One region of the Anaerobacillus sp. ABA4_114 genome, then DNA from elsewhere that is predicted to be linked to it. Evidence: predicted binding sites of a transcription regulator. Region 1 holds the regulator's gene; each other region holds the start of a gene.
What was found. Region 1 encodes Rex, which represses fermentation and respiration genes when NADH is low (regulators of the CRP and FNR family bind a similar motif). Its sites were predicted from a motif close to TTGTGAAATATTTCACAA; they were not measured.

Region 1 (3,298 bases):
CAGGGCTCGGTTCGATCTTCACGTACCTTGCGATTCAAAGCGCCCGTTCTGATGCAGATATGTGGAGCCTTTGGACGATACTACTGATGGTGCTCGCCACAGTTGATTTCGCTTACTCCATTCGCTTCTTTTTACTTAAAAAGAAAATCAATCAACTGAAGAAAAAAGATCAAAACAAAAAGCGATAGGGCTATCCTATCGCTTTTGTTATGCTTCCTGTTCCGAATCCTGCTCTTCCAATTGACGCTTCGCCTCTGCTTGTAGTCTCTTTCTATAACCATAGCGAGACACAAGAATGCTGAATTCATATAGTAAAAACAGTGGTACCGAAACCATGAGGTGTGAAATAATTTCAGGCGGTGTGATCATTCCCGCTATGACGAGGAGTCCAAAATACGCGTATCTCCTAATCTGTACAAGCATGGCAGGATTTAAAATTCCGAGTCTTGTAAAGAAAAGAACGATCACAGGCAGCTGAAACACAAAGCCAAATGGTAACGTTAACTGAAACAAGAAAGTGAAGTATTGATTTGCGCCGTACATTTCCTGAATGTTGAGGCTTTCTGCCAAATTCCCGACAAAGTCGATGACAAAAGGAAACAGGACGAAATATGAAAATGAAACTCCTCCAAGAAAGAGGAGAAAGACTGCTGGGATATACGATAACGTTACTTTCCGTTCATTATCATAAAGTCCTGGCGAAACAAAAGCCCATAGCTGATAGAGAGCGATGGGCGATGTCATAATGAAAGCAACCAGGAACGCAAAGCTGAAATAAACCTTTAACGGGTCTGTTAATGTAAAAGCGTTCATCGGAATCCCCTGTGCTTCAGGAGCATTCTGGAGAAAGACGATGACCGGCTTTGCGATGAATAGTCCCGCAATAAAGGAGAGAATTAAGACGACGACTGTGATGATGATTCGTTTTCTTAATTCTTCTATGTGATCATAGATGGATTGTTTTTGTTCATCCATTCCCTATCCGTCCTAACCGATTACTGTTCGTTTTTTTTCTTATCGTTCGTATCATCGTCGTCATCTGCTAGACCTTTTGTTGCGTTCTTGAACTCACGAAGTGTGTTACCTGCTGCTTTACCAAGCTCAGGTAGTTTCTTAGGTCCAAAAATGATCAAAGCAACAACTGCAACTAGAGCGATACTTGCGCCACCCATTCCCATGCGTGTCACCTCCTTAAGATTGTAAGTTTATACAGGATAATGCTTCATAAAATACACGAGAGCCTGCAGTTCAACAGCCAGATCAATATGGTGCACTCGAATATGATCTGGTACGGTCAAACGTGCTGGCGTAAAGTTCAGAATCCCTTTAATTCCAGCCTCGTCCATCTGATCTGCAATCGACTGAGCAGCATGAACGGGTACTGTAAGGATAACGACTGAGATGTCGTTCTTCTTCACCTGTTCTTTAAACTGATCGATATGGTAAACCGGAATACCACCAATTTCTTGGTTTACTTTTGCAGCATCCGCATCAAATGCCAGTTCGATCTTCGTATTGTTATTCTTAATGAAATTGTAGTGCAGAAACGCTGTCCCAAGGTTACCTACTCCTACTAGAGCTACCCTGGTCGTTTCATCTTGATCTAGGGTCTTACTAAAGAAAGATAACAGATAATGAACATTATACCCATACCCTTTTTTACCAAGAGCACCGAAATAACTAAAATCTCTTCGTATGGTAGCAGAATCTACCTTTATCGCATCGCTCAATTCAGCAGAACTTACCCGCTGTTTACCAGATGCACTAAGATTTTTTAAATAGCGATAATAGAGCGGCAGTCGTTTTGCTGTCGCTTGCGGAATTTTTGTTTGATCAATATCCATAAACACCCTCCACATTGACCTCCGCGCTCAATCTATGGTTGTCCTACTCGCGCTTGTAATCCCCGCTTTTTCCCCCTGTTTTTGTAAGGAGATAGGTTTCCCCGATAACGATGCCTTTATCCAGCGCTTTGCACATATCGTACACGGTTAATGCCGCCGCTGATGCTGCCGTCAGCGCTTCCATTTCTACTCCGGTACTTCCTTTTGTTTTCACATGAGCTTCAATCGTAAGCTCATAAAAGGAAGCGCTCACTTCCCAGTCGAAATGAAGGTCAACGCCAGAAAGCGCTATCGGATGACACATAGGGATGAGATCAGACGTTTTTTTTGCTGCCATAATCCCGGCAATTTGGGCGACTTGAAGCACATCGCCTTTCTTCATATTTCCGTCTTTGATACCAGTATAAATTTCTTCACTAACCTTCACGCTCGTTTTGGCAACCGCTGTACGAGCAGTCGGAGTTTTCTCTGTAATATCGACCATCTGTGCGCGGCCTTCTTTATTAAAATGAGTAAATGAACTCATGGCTGCCCCTTTCTTCTATAGATGATAGAAGGTTAAATGGAATGCTGCTACTTGTGACTATACACCATTTCTATCCTTTTTGCTGTTTTTTAACAAGAATTTTTATTACCATTTAATGAACATTCCTGTAGTTGCCCACCTTGTCCTCACTACGATAAACTTAAAGGAACGTAATCGAATGGTAGATCAAGCAAATCGCTCGATTCAACATACAACGAGAAGAGAGAAATTCGAGGTGAACAAACAATGATCGCACTACAAGTAAATGGCGTATCAAAATCATTTGGTGCTGACCCTATTTTATCTAATATTAAGCTAGAAGTACAATCGAGAGACCGTGTGGCACTCGTTGGTCGAAACGGTGCCGGAAAGTCTACTCTTCTAAAACTCATCACAGGGCAGCTCTCCTATGATTCAGGAGATATCATCAAACCGAAAGATGTACGGATTGGATACATGGCTCAGGACACGGGCCTCGAATCGAACCTATCGATCTGGGATGAAATGCTTAGCGTCTTTGAAGAACTACGTCGTATGGAAAAAGAACTTCGACGGTACGAAGAGAAGATGGGTGACCCATCTATCTATGAAAATGAGCAGGAATACCAGCGTATCATGAAAGAATATGACCAGCTTCAGGTCGCTTTCAAAGACAAAGGCGGCTACAAATACGAAGCGGATATTCGTACGGTCCTTCACGGGCTTAACTTCAAAGATTTCGATTATAAAACACCGATTTCTAGTCTAAGTGGAGGGCAAAAGACGCGCCTGGCGCTCGGTAAACTCTTACTTACAAAACCTGAGCTACTCATTCTGGATGAGCCGACAAACCATCTTGATATCCAAACACTCACATGGCTCGAGGGTTATTTAACAGGCTACACAGGTGCCATCCTCATCGTTTCTCACGACCGCTATTTTCTCGATA
Region 2 (3,298 bases), 2.9 Mb from region 1:
TCTGCTTAGACCAGCGTAAAAGAATCCAATAATAAAATAGGTTGTAAAAACAAGTGCGAGTAAGATTCCATGAGCTGTGAGTAATTGATAATAGCCTATCCCTGCAGGAAGCTGAACCGTTCCACTTCTTACAAGAGTTTGAAGCAGTCCAGCAATACCTCCTAGTAGTACCGCTGCAAATGCAACATAAATGTGTGCCATACTAAGCTTTGCATCTGCACGATCAACAACTTGACTTATCATTCGATCACCTCCAGAGGCACACCCATCGCCTGGTGTCCGACTCCGCAATATTCATTGCATAAAATTAAAAATTGACCCACATCGTCAAACGTATGAGTAATTTTATTTACGTGACCAGGAGTGACCATCATATTCACGTTTGTCTTTGGAATTTGAAATCCATGCACAACGTCTTTACTCGTTACCGTAAAATGAACAGTCGCTCCTTTCGGAATTTTCAAGTCTTGAACAGACTGAAATGTGAACGCTTGAGCAATCATTACCAATTCGTATTCGTTTTCTCCAATCTTTTTTAAGCCTGGTTCGTCGAATGGAGCCGTAATATCGACTTCTTGAGGATCTAAAATTTCATCATCACTCGGCGGTGTGTGACCCATTGCAAATGCATTGATACCGATAATCAGTAAAAAGACGACTAATGTTCCACTTCCGACAATTAACCAGATTTTCTCAAACTTATGAATGTGCATATGCTTCCCTCCTGATTAAAACCTCGCTACATATAAGCAGTAAACAGCTCCCCATGATAGAACGATAAAACCACCTACCATAAAGACAGAAATAATTGTTCCTTTAAGATCTTCTTCACTTTTCTCAACCTTTACTGAACGGTGAGCTTCACTTTTACTATCAACAAGTTTCAATTCTCTCCCCCCTAACTCAATGTCTACTCTTAGTTTAGGAGATGGAAGGAGTAGCATCTGTGACATATATCACAAACATGGTGAATTTCACACAAAAAAAAGAGGGTATAAGAGATCATGGATCTCTTACACCCTTACAATCGACATATGCTGCTAGGACATCCTTCACAGTGACAAATAGCCTTTAACCGGTCAATATCTCTTATCGTAATGACGCCACCTTCATAGTCGATGATCTCTTCTCTTTTTAACTGGTTTAACATTCGATTGACTGTTTCTCTCGTCGAGCCGATTAAGTCTCCTAGTTCTGAATTTGTTAAGCGATTTGTGAACCGCACTTTGTTGCCTTCCGATACGCCATACGTATTCGACATACGGATCAGCGTAGAGGCAAGAGCGCCATTTTTACCAAAGAACAAGAGGTCTCGAAGTTTTGTTTGTAAAAAACGCTGCATGTAACCAAGCCACTTCATGAAATCGATCGCTAAATCACCATTTTGCCAGAGGAGCGTTTCAAGATCCTTTTGTTGAATAACACCAAGAGTACAATCGCTTATTGCTTCTGCAGTATAACTATTCGTTATGTGAACATCATCTTTTAAATCACCGAACAAATCTCCAGATTGGAAATAATACAGTACAAGGTCTTTTCCTTCATCTGAGCTTTTTGTTAATTTCACCGCACCTTGTTTAAGAAAGTAAATATGTTGGCACTCTTCACCTTCCCAATAAATCTTCTCACCACGAGGCACATGCCTCTCATACATAACACCTTTTAGTTTTGAGAAATTTTCAGAAGCAAAGGACTGAGTATTGTAGCCAGCCGTGTTTTTTGAAATCATTGGGCACTCCATTATCCGAACTCCTTTCGTTCCAATTCATCTTAAGTTTAGTATACCAGCAACCTTGAATTTAAGGTGTGACAATAATCACACCTTTCAATCAGGGTGTGACGAAATACACATCTTGAAAGGGATAAAGCGATTAAACTAAATGAAAATAAACCATAGGAGGTTAAAAAATGGTCACTGGCTTATTACTAATCGATGACAAAAATAGTGAACTCCTAAACACTGCTCATTATAAAGAGAAGTTAGATGAGTTCCTCATGATCACAAGACCTTTCACAGAGGAAATCATAATCGTCTCTAATCACCCTAAAACTATCTTACCTTACACACCACGAGACATACGTATCGTGACGGAGTACTATAAGCATTCAGGCATTTTGGGACAGCTGCATGCTGGCCTTTCACTATCAAGTTATCAGGCCAATATTGTGGTTGATTACGAAACATCATTTCATGAACTAGAGCTTCAACCCCCGATTGAAGAATTCTCAAAAACAAATCCTGACCTGATCCTTTTTGAGAAATCAAAGATAAACGGAATCTACAACAAATCGATCGTACCAGTACTGTCTGAATACCTTGAACACCCAAGCAAGGCGACAAGGAAATTCGATGACCTCAATTTTGTATTGTAACGAATAAAAGACACGACAATAGTCACAATTCGACTAGTCGCGTCTTTTTTTTTGAAAAGAATTAGGACTATTTGTAGAGATACCATATAATAAGTGTATCGTTTTAAATCTATAACAAAGGTGAACTCAATGAAAACTAAATTTATCGTTATTTGTGCGCTAGTTGTTTTTCTCGCTACTAGTGTGACGTTTCTTTTACTTTCTACTGGAGGGGAATCACTTTCAGAACCAAAAAACATGTCATCGTACCGTGACGATCTTGCTGTAGCGGAAAACAATACCGTATCTCTTTCTTCAATAAGTCTTTCAGCAGTTGGAGATATTCTGATTCACGACAGGGTCTATGAAAATGCTGAAACGAACAACGGCTATGACTTTATGCCGATGCTTGAAGCTGTGAAATCTGAGATGGAGAAGGCAGATATTACGTTTGCTAATCAGGAAACAGTCATCGGTGGAACTTCGATTGGTTTATCTTCTTATCCAAGTTTCAATAGCCCACAAGAAGTAGGGGACGCTCTAAAAGAAAGCGGTGTCGATATCGTCTCTATGGCAAATAACCATACGCTTGACCGTGGTGAAAAAGCATTACAAAATGCCTTTAAGCACTGGAATGAGATCGGAATGCTTTATACAGGAAGTTACCTTTCACCAGAAGATCAATCGAAGATCAGAACGATAAAAAAAGATGATATCACAGTAGCTTTTCTTGCTTATACATATGGTACAAACGGCATTCGCCCCCCTGCAAACAAGCCATATCTGGTCAATTACATCGACAAACAAAAGATTGCGAAAGATATTCAAGAAGCTGAATCCATTTCAGACGCTGTGGTTGTCAGCATGCATTTTGGAAATGAATACGAAAGGCTCCCGAATAACTTTCAGCTAGAATTGTCTTCATTTATAGCAGAATCAGGTGCCG
Region 3 (3,298 bases), 1.5 Mb from region 1:
TCAGCTCATTATTGGTATAGCCGTGCTGTATGTCATTTCATGGATTTCGAACACATACCGTATCAAATGGACGAATCAGCTGGGTCAATACATCATCTATGATATTAGGCAAGGGTTATTTAAGCACATACAAAAGCTATCGCATGGATTCTTTGACAAACGATCAGCAGGTTCAATCTTAGTAAGAATCATAAACGATGTAAATTCGATGCAAGAACTTTTTACAAATGGTGTTATCAACTTGTTGATGGATATCGTTCTGTTACTTGGTATCCTCGTGGTCATGTTTATTCTAAGTCCAGAGTTGACGCTAGCGATCATGATTATCCTGCCGCTCATGTTCTTGATCTCGACTAGGCTACGAAGAAGGATCAGGAGATCATGGCAGCAGGTTAGGGTGAAGCAAGCGAAGCTAAACTCTCACTTGAACGAAAGCATTCAAGGTATTCGCGTGACACAGTCTTATACACAGGAAACAGAGAACATGGACTTCTTTGAAGGCGTAAACCATGAAACGTACTCAAGTTGGAAGGATGCGACGAAGAAGAGTGCGATGTTCCGACCTTTCGTAGAGATGTCGAATGCAATTGGAACAGCGATTCTGATTTGGTTTGGTGTCTATTTAATCCAGAACGGTCTTGATTATGGTGTCTTCGTAACGTTTGCTTTTTACTTAGGAATGTTCTGGGAACCGATCTCAAGATTAGGTCAAGTATATAACCAGCTACTCGTAGCGATGGCTTCATCAGAGCGAATTTTTGAATTTTTAGATGAAAAGCCAAATGTTCCTGAGAAAAAGGACGCAAGAGAATTTAAAGAAATGAAAGGTGAAATCACGTTCGAAGACGTTGAATTCTCCTATGATGAGAAAAGAAAAGCACTTCATCAGATGAGTTTACGAATGAAAGCGGGCGAAACAGTTGCACTTGTTGGGCACACTGGTTCTGGTAAATCAACGATCGCCAATCTGATCAGTAGGTTTTATGATCCTACAAAAGGGTCAGTAAAAATCGATGGCGTCGATTTACGAGATGTTAAATTGGATAGTTTGCGCCAAAAAGTGAGTGTCGTGCTTCAAGATACGTTTATCTTTTCTGGTACGATTATGGAAAACATTCGTTTCGGTCGACCTGATGCAACAGATGAAGAAGTGCTCGAAGCAGCAGAAGCAGTCGGAGCGGATCAGTTTATCAAGAGGCTAAGCAATGGGTATGAAACGGAAGTTGAAGAGAGGGGTAACGTACTTTCAGTGGGTGAACGTCAGTTGTTATCTTTCGCCCGGGCGTTATTAGCCGATCCGAGAATTTTGATACTCGATGAAGCAACCGCTAGTATCGACACAGAAACTGAGCTCAAGATTCAGAACGCACTAAACGTCGTACTCGAAGGTAGAACAGCGATTATGATCGCCCATAGGCTGTCAACAATCCGTGGAGCAGACAATATTATCGTGTTAGATCATGGTCGTATATTAGAGCAGGGAGATCATAACGAATTGATGCGTAAAGGTGGAACCTACTACGAATTAGTCCGTTCACAGTTTAATATGATGGATGCAGGTTAATAAAGAAGTCCTTTTCGGACTTCTTTTTTTATTTTAGATTGTGATACTTGTCACAAAGTCCTCGTTCAGTCATAATAGATTTGTAGAAAGCTTCACATGTTTGTTAGTTTTTGTTCAAGTTGATAAGGGAAGATTGTTTACAAGACATTGAGTTGATTTAAAAGGGGATGAAGTAGGTGGAAATGGATTCAGCGATGCTCAGCAGGCTTTTAACAAGCCTTACACTAGGGTTTCATATAATCTTTGCAACTCTCGGTGTTGGTGTGCCTTTGCTTATTAGTTTAGCAGAATGGATCGGGATCAAGCGCAATGACCCTTACTACACGTTATTAGCAAGGCGCTGGTCAAGAGGGTTTGTTGTAACGGTTGCAGTAGGGGTTGTGACAGGAACGGCTATTGGCTTACAGCTTTCTTTACTCTGGCCAAACTTTATGCAGCTTGCCGGTCAGGTAATCAGTTTGCCTTTATTCTTAGAAACGTTTGCGTTTTTCTTTGAAGCAATCTTTCTAGGAATCTATTTATATACATGGGATCGATTTAAAAAGCCAATCTACCACTGGTTGATTTCAATACCAGTCGTAATCGGTTCAACCATGTCGGCAGTCTTTATCTCTACAGTCAATGCGTTCATGAATGCTCCACAAGGTTTTACGATGGTCGATGGTGTATTGACTGATATAGAACCGCTTGCTGCGATGTTTAATCCCGCGACGCCAACTAAAGTAGGTCATGTTGTGATGTCCGCATACCTTACATCGGCAATCGTACTAGCCGCGATCACAGCATTTATGATGCTCAGGGGCAAGACTGGTACGTATTACAAAAAAGCGTTGAAACTGACGATGACAGCAGGTTTTATTTTTGCGATTGGGACCGCGATGGTAGGGGATTTCGCAGGGAAGTTTCTTGCGGAATACCAACCTGAAAAACTAGCTGCTGCAGAATGGCATTTTGAAACAACTGGGAATGCAGGGTTAATTGTTGGAGGTATTCTAGATGAAGAGAATGAAGAAGTTAAATACGGTCTCGTGTTACCTAACTTCTTAAGTATCCTTGCTCACGGTAACCCGAGTGCGGAAGTGATGGGCTTAGATCAAGTACCAGAAGATGAAACACCGCCACTCTTTATCCATTACCTTTTTGATGGCATGGTAGGAATCGGAATGTATTTAGCAGCTCTGACGTTCTTCTATATGCTCGCTTTAAGGGTTAAACGATTCAACCCGGGTAACAGATGGTTACTAAGGCTTATCGTCATTGCAGGACCGCTTTCGATGCTTGCAATTGAATTTGGATGGATTTTCTCAGAAGTGGGGCGTCAGCCTTGGATCCTTTGGGACATTCTCCGAACAGGTCACGCTGCAACAACGTCTGATCACGTAGGCTTGATGCTGATCTTGTTCTTATTGTTATACATCGTCCTCGGGACGCTTTGTGTCATCGTTCTTAGAAAGATGTTCCACTCGAATCCAGCAGAAAATGAGTTAGAGGAAATCGCAAAATCTAGATAGGGGGGTGTCAAATTGGATATTCAGGTTATAGGGATCACGGTGTTATGGGTATTTCTATATGGCTATCTAATCACTGCTTCAATCGATTTCGGAGCCGGCTTCTTTGCATACTATGGTGAATTAACAGGCCGAGATCATATCATCAACCGTATTATCAGTCGGTACTTATCTCCGGTTTGGGAAGTCACGAATGTGTTCTTCGTATTCTTTTTCGTAGGTCTGA
Region 4 (3,298 bases), 3.0 Mb from region 1:
AGGCGGATTAAGTTCCGTTTGGAGTAATTACCAAACAGACATGGGAAGTTATGCAAGTCTCTTTCCCCTCTAGACGGCTGGAAGGATCCTGAATGGGGGAACTATTACTGGAACTGGTGGGACTTTGCCCTACTCCTTATTTTCGGAGGGATCCCATGGCAAGTATACTTTCAGCGTGTGCTTTCAGCTAAGACTGAGAAAACAGCTATGTGGCTTTCCATCACAGCAGGATTTATCTGTATTCTAGCAGCAGTCCCTGCAGTGATCATCGGAGCGATCGGGTTAGATACCGACTGGGCAAGTCTTGGCGTAAATGCACCTGATAATCCAGCGATGATCCTCCCTTATGTGCTGCAATATTTAACGCCTGATATTATTGGAGCAATTGGATTAGGAGCACTCGCAGCTGCCGTTATGTCATCGATGGATTCGTCCATCTTATCAGCGTCTTCCATGGCTGCTTGGAATGTGTATCGACCACTGTTCAAACCAAAAGCTTCAAGTGATCAGCTTAAGAAAATGATCAAACGTTCCATCATCCTTGTTGGAATTGCAGCGACGATCATCGCATTGAATGTGAAAAGTGTTTATGCCTTATGGTATCTTGCTGCTGATCTTGTATACGTTATTCTATTTCCACAGCTCACAACCGCACTGTTCTTTAAAGGAGCAAATAAATATGGGGCAGTTGCAGGTTTAATCGTTTCCTTCGTTTTACGTCTAGGCGGGGGAGAGCCGATCATCGGACTTCCTGTATTCTTGCCATATCCAATGATCGAAGCAGGCACAGTACTCTTTCCATTCCGAACACTCGCAATGGTTTCTGGCTTAGTGACAATTATCGTTGTGTCTAAATTGACTCAAAAAGTTTGTCCACCTAAGCCATTGTTGATGCCGGCAGAGAGAAAAAATGGAAATGAAAAGATTGAGAAGATCGCCTGATTTAGGTTGTACTAATCAATGAAGCAAAATGGAATGGTTTAAAAGCATAAAATAAAGCACCTCACATAATGCGCCTACTAGCATTATGTGAGGTGCTTTTTATGATTGATTCATACTCAAATTACAAACCACCACGTTAAAATGGGGAGTCCCTTACCCTCTCTCTTTTGCCACCTGCGTATCACGAATATTTTTCTGAATCGTTATGGCTGCAAATAAACTAAGAACAAATGACATCCCGTAAAATCCTTTTTCACTTAAGATGATACTTCCAGCGTTATAAAGTCCGATTGCCATCAAAGAGATCGCGATAATTACTGCAAACCAACTTAGTCCGTAATAAATGCCCGAGACAGGGATATCTTCTTCCTTGTCTCTAACCGCTTTTTGCAGAGAAACAGCTGCATACAGCCCAAATACCAATACAGCAAAGTAATACCCCTTCTCATTCAGTTCCATCCCAGTATTAAAAAGACCGATTAAATAAGCGGAAACACCGATGACCAAAGCTGCCCAGCTTGCCCCTTTAAAAGCTGCAGTCGGTTCCCCTTCTTTTCTTTCCACCTTCACCTTTGGCTTTTTTTCATCCTTCACTAACGGGTTACCATTTACTTCTGACATTACCCGCCCCCCTTTTTACTATACGCAGGCTATTTTACTATCCTATACCGACTATTATAGCAATATTTTACATTTTAACACTATTATTGTATGAATTTTTTGTTATTTAAAAATAAGACGAGTTTATATCCTCTAATTAAATTAATCATCAAGATTGTGATACTTATCACAGAAGACGGTTTAAGGATTGGCGATAATAAACATGTGATCAGACTATTAAAGTAGGAGCGTGAGAAAAATGTTTATTCAATTTCTAAGAGAAAACAAAGTAGCTTCTGGTATTCTATTGTTCATACGTTTATACCTAGGTTATCAATGGCTAACTGCTGGCTGGGGAAAGATCACAGGTGGTTTTGATGCAAATGGCTATCTTCAAGGAGCAGTTGCGAAGGCTACCGGTGAACATCCTGCTGTGCAAGGATGGTGGGCTGCATTCTTAGAAGGGTTTGCGATCCCAAATGTCGAGCTTTTCAATGTACTAGTTGCTTGGGGAGAATTGCTTGTTGGGCTTGGCCTAATTCTTGGTACCTTCACAACCTTTGCAGCATTAATGGGAGTTATTATGAATTTTGCCTTCCTATTTAGTGGAACAACAAGCACGAACCCGATGATGGTGATCCTTGGAGTGCTGATTCTGATTGCTAGTTATAATGCAGCTAAGATTGGGCTTGACCGATGGGTGATCCCGTTTGTTAAACAAGGTTTCCACATTCGTCAGGTTAAGCCCGTGCTTGAACATAAATAAAAGAATGTTTACAATTCATTCATCACAAAAGGAAACTGCGCATTCCACTTTCTACATCTCTAATAAGACTTTATTAAAAAACAAAAAAAGCTACAGCCCCCATGCCGTTCTGAAAGAGGGGTGTAGCTTTTTATAAGTACAAATATTCATTAAGCTGCAAGCTTCTTACATGCTTCTGCACATTTAAAGCAAGCGTCTGCGCAATCTTGGCAATGCTTATGGTCGTGCTTCTTACACTCATTCCCACATGCTTCACAAATAGCTGCACAAGCTTGAGCAAGTTCAGCTGCAAATGGTGTACCTCTAACTAGAGCTTGTTCAAGGAATCCACATATATCAGCACATTCGCGATCAAGACGAATACATTCAGCCATCATCTTGACATCACCCTCTTTTAAACAAGAATCGTAACAATGATTACATGCCGTCATGCATTCATGAAGCGTTTCGATCATTGAACCGTATTTTTCGTGTGACATAATCAAATTCCTCCCTATATTTTGTATACACTATGGTATTTTTCCAATAAATTAGCGTTCTAAACGATATTTTGAACAAAATTTCCGTATAAAGGAATTTCATTTTTCGCACATTTTTCCAACATAAAAGAAGCAAGGTCTCCCCTTGCTTCCTAATCTATTCAAGTATCGTTACTTCACATCATACCCTTGTTCTTCTACTGCTTCATTCATATCAGATACTGTGACTTTAGCTGAATCGTACGATACAGCTGCCTTTCCTTGCTTCAGATCAACCTCAACACCTGAAACACCATCTAACTCGGTTAACGCTGTTTCAACTGCCGATTTACAGTGGTTGCACGTCATACCTTCAATTTTGATCGTTGTTTGTTCCATGTTTAAAATCTCCCTTCAAGAATGATATTATAATTTAACTCGCTTCAATCGAAGTGAGTTCGTTACAACTGATACAGAACTGAATGCCATTGCGGCTCCAGCTACCCACGGTGCTAATAGACCGATTGCAGCG

Region 2: ACXAEY_RS05230 (cytochrome c oxidase subunit 2A) is a predicted target of Rex. The motif match lies at 945-962, and genes of this name have one in related genera.
Region 3: ACXAEY_RS12380 (cytochrome ubiquinol oxidase subunit I) is a predicted target of Rex. The motif match lies at 1,603-1,620, and genes of this name have one in related genera.
Region 4: ACXAEY_RS04760 (DoxX family membrane protein) is a predicted target of Rex. The motif match lies at 1,718-1,735, and genes of this name have one in related genera.

What each region holds. Positions count from the first base shown of each region.
Region 1 covers NZ_JBSWUM010000001.1:3,939,402-3,942,699, forward strand. Annotated here, with positions in the region: gene ACXAEY_RS20380 (YdiK family protein) at 1-188, shown strand, start outside; gene tatC (twin-arginine translocase subunit TatC) at 208-975, opposite strand; gene ACXAEY_RS20390 (twin-arginine translocase TatA/TatE family subunit) at 996-1,178, opposite strand; gene ACXAEY_RS20395 (redox-sensing transcriptional repressor Rex) at 1,206-1,844, opposite strand; gene moaC (cyclic pyranopterin monophosphate synthase MoaC) at 1,888-2,370, opposite strand; gene ACXAEY_RS20405 (ABC-F family ATP-binding cassette domain-containing protein) at 2,617-3,298, shown strand, end outside.
Region 2 covers NZ_JBSWUM010000001.1:1,063,719-1,067,016, reverse strand. Annotated here, with positions in the region: gene ACXAEY_RS05240 (b(o/a)3-type cytochrome-c oxidase subunit 1) at 1-243, opposite strand, end outside; gene ACXAEY_RS05235 (cytochrome c oxidase subunit II) at 240-713, opposite strand; gene ACXAEY_RS05230 (cytochrome c oxidase subunit 2A) at 729-887, opposite strand; gene ACXAEY_RS05225 (Crp/Fnr family transcriptional regulator) at 1,022-1,729, opposite strand; gene ACXAEY_RS05220 (hypothetical protein) at 1,909-2,373, shown strand; gene ACXAEY_RS05215 (CapA family protein) at 2,503-3,298, shown strand, end outside.
Region 3 covers NZ_JBSWUM010000001.1:2,443,469-2,446,766, reverse strand. Annotated here, with positions in the region: gene ACXAEY_RS12385 (ABC transporter ATP-binding protein) at 1-1,564, shown strand, start outside; gene ACXAEY_RS12380 (cytochrome ubiquinol oxidase subunit I) at 1,747-3,075, shown strand; gene ACXAEY_RS12375 (cytochrome d ubiquinol oxidase subunit II) at 3,088-3,298, shown strand, end outside.
Region 4 covers NZ_JBSWUM010000001.1:965,020-968,317, reverse strand. Annotated here, with positions in the region: partial or broken gene ACXAEY_RS04770 (high affinity choline transporter 1) at 1-942, shown strand, start outside; gene yiaA (inner membrane protein YiaA) at 1,096-1,563, opposite strand; gene ACXAEY_RS04760 (DoxX family membrane protein) at 1,802-2,308, shown strand; gene ACXAEY_RS04755 (four-helix bundle copper-binding protein) at 2,458-2,787, opposite strand; gene copZ (copper chaperone CopZ) at 2,959-3,165, opposite strand; gene ACXAEY_RS04745 (heavy metal translocating P-type ATPase) at 3,193-3,298, opposite strand, start outside.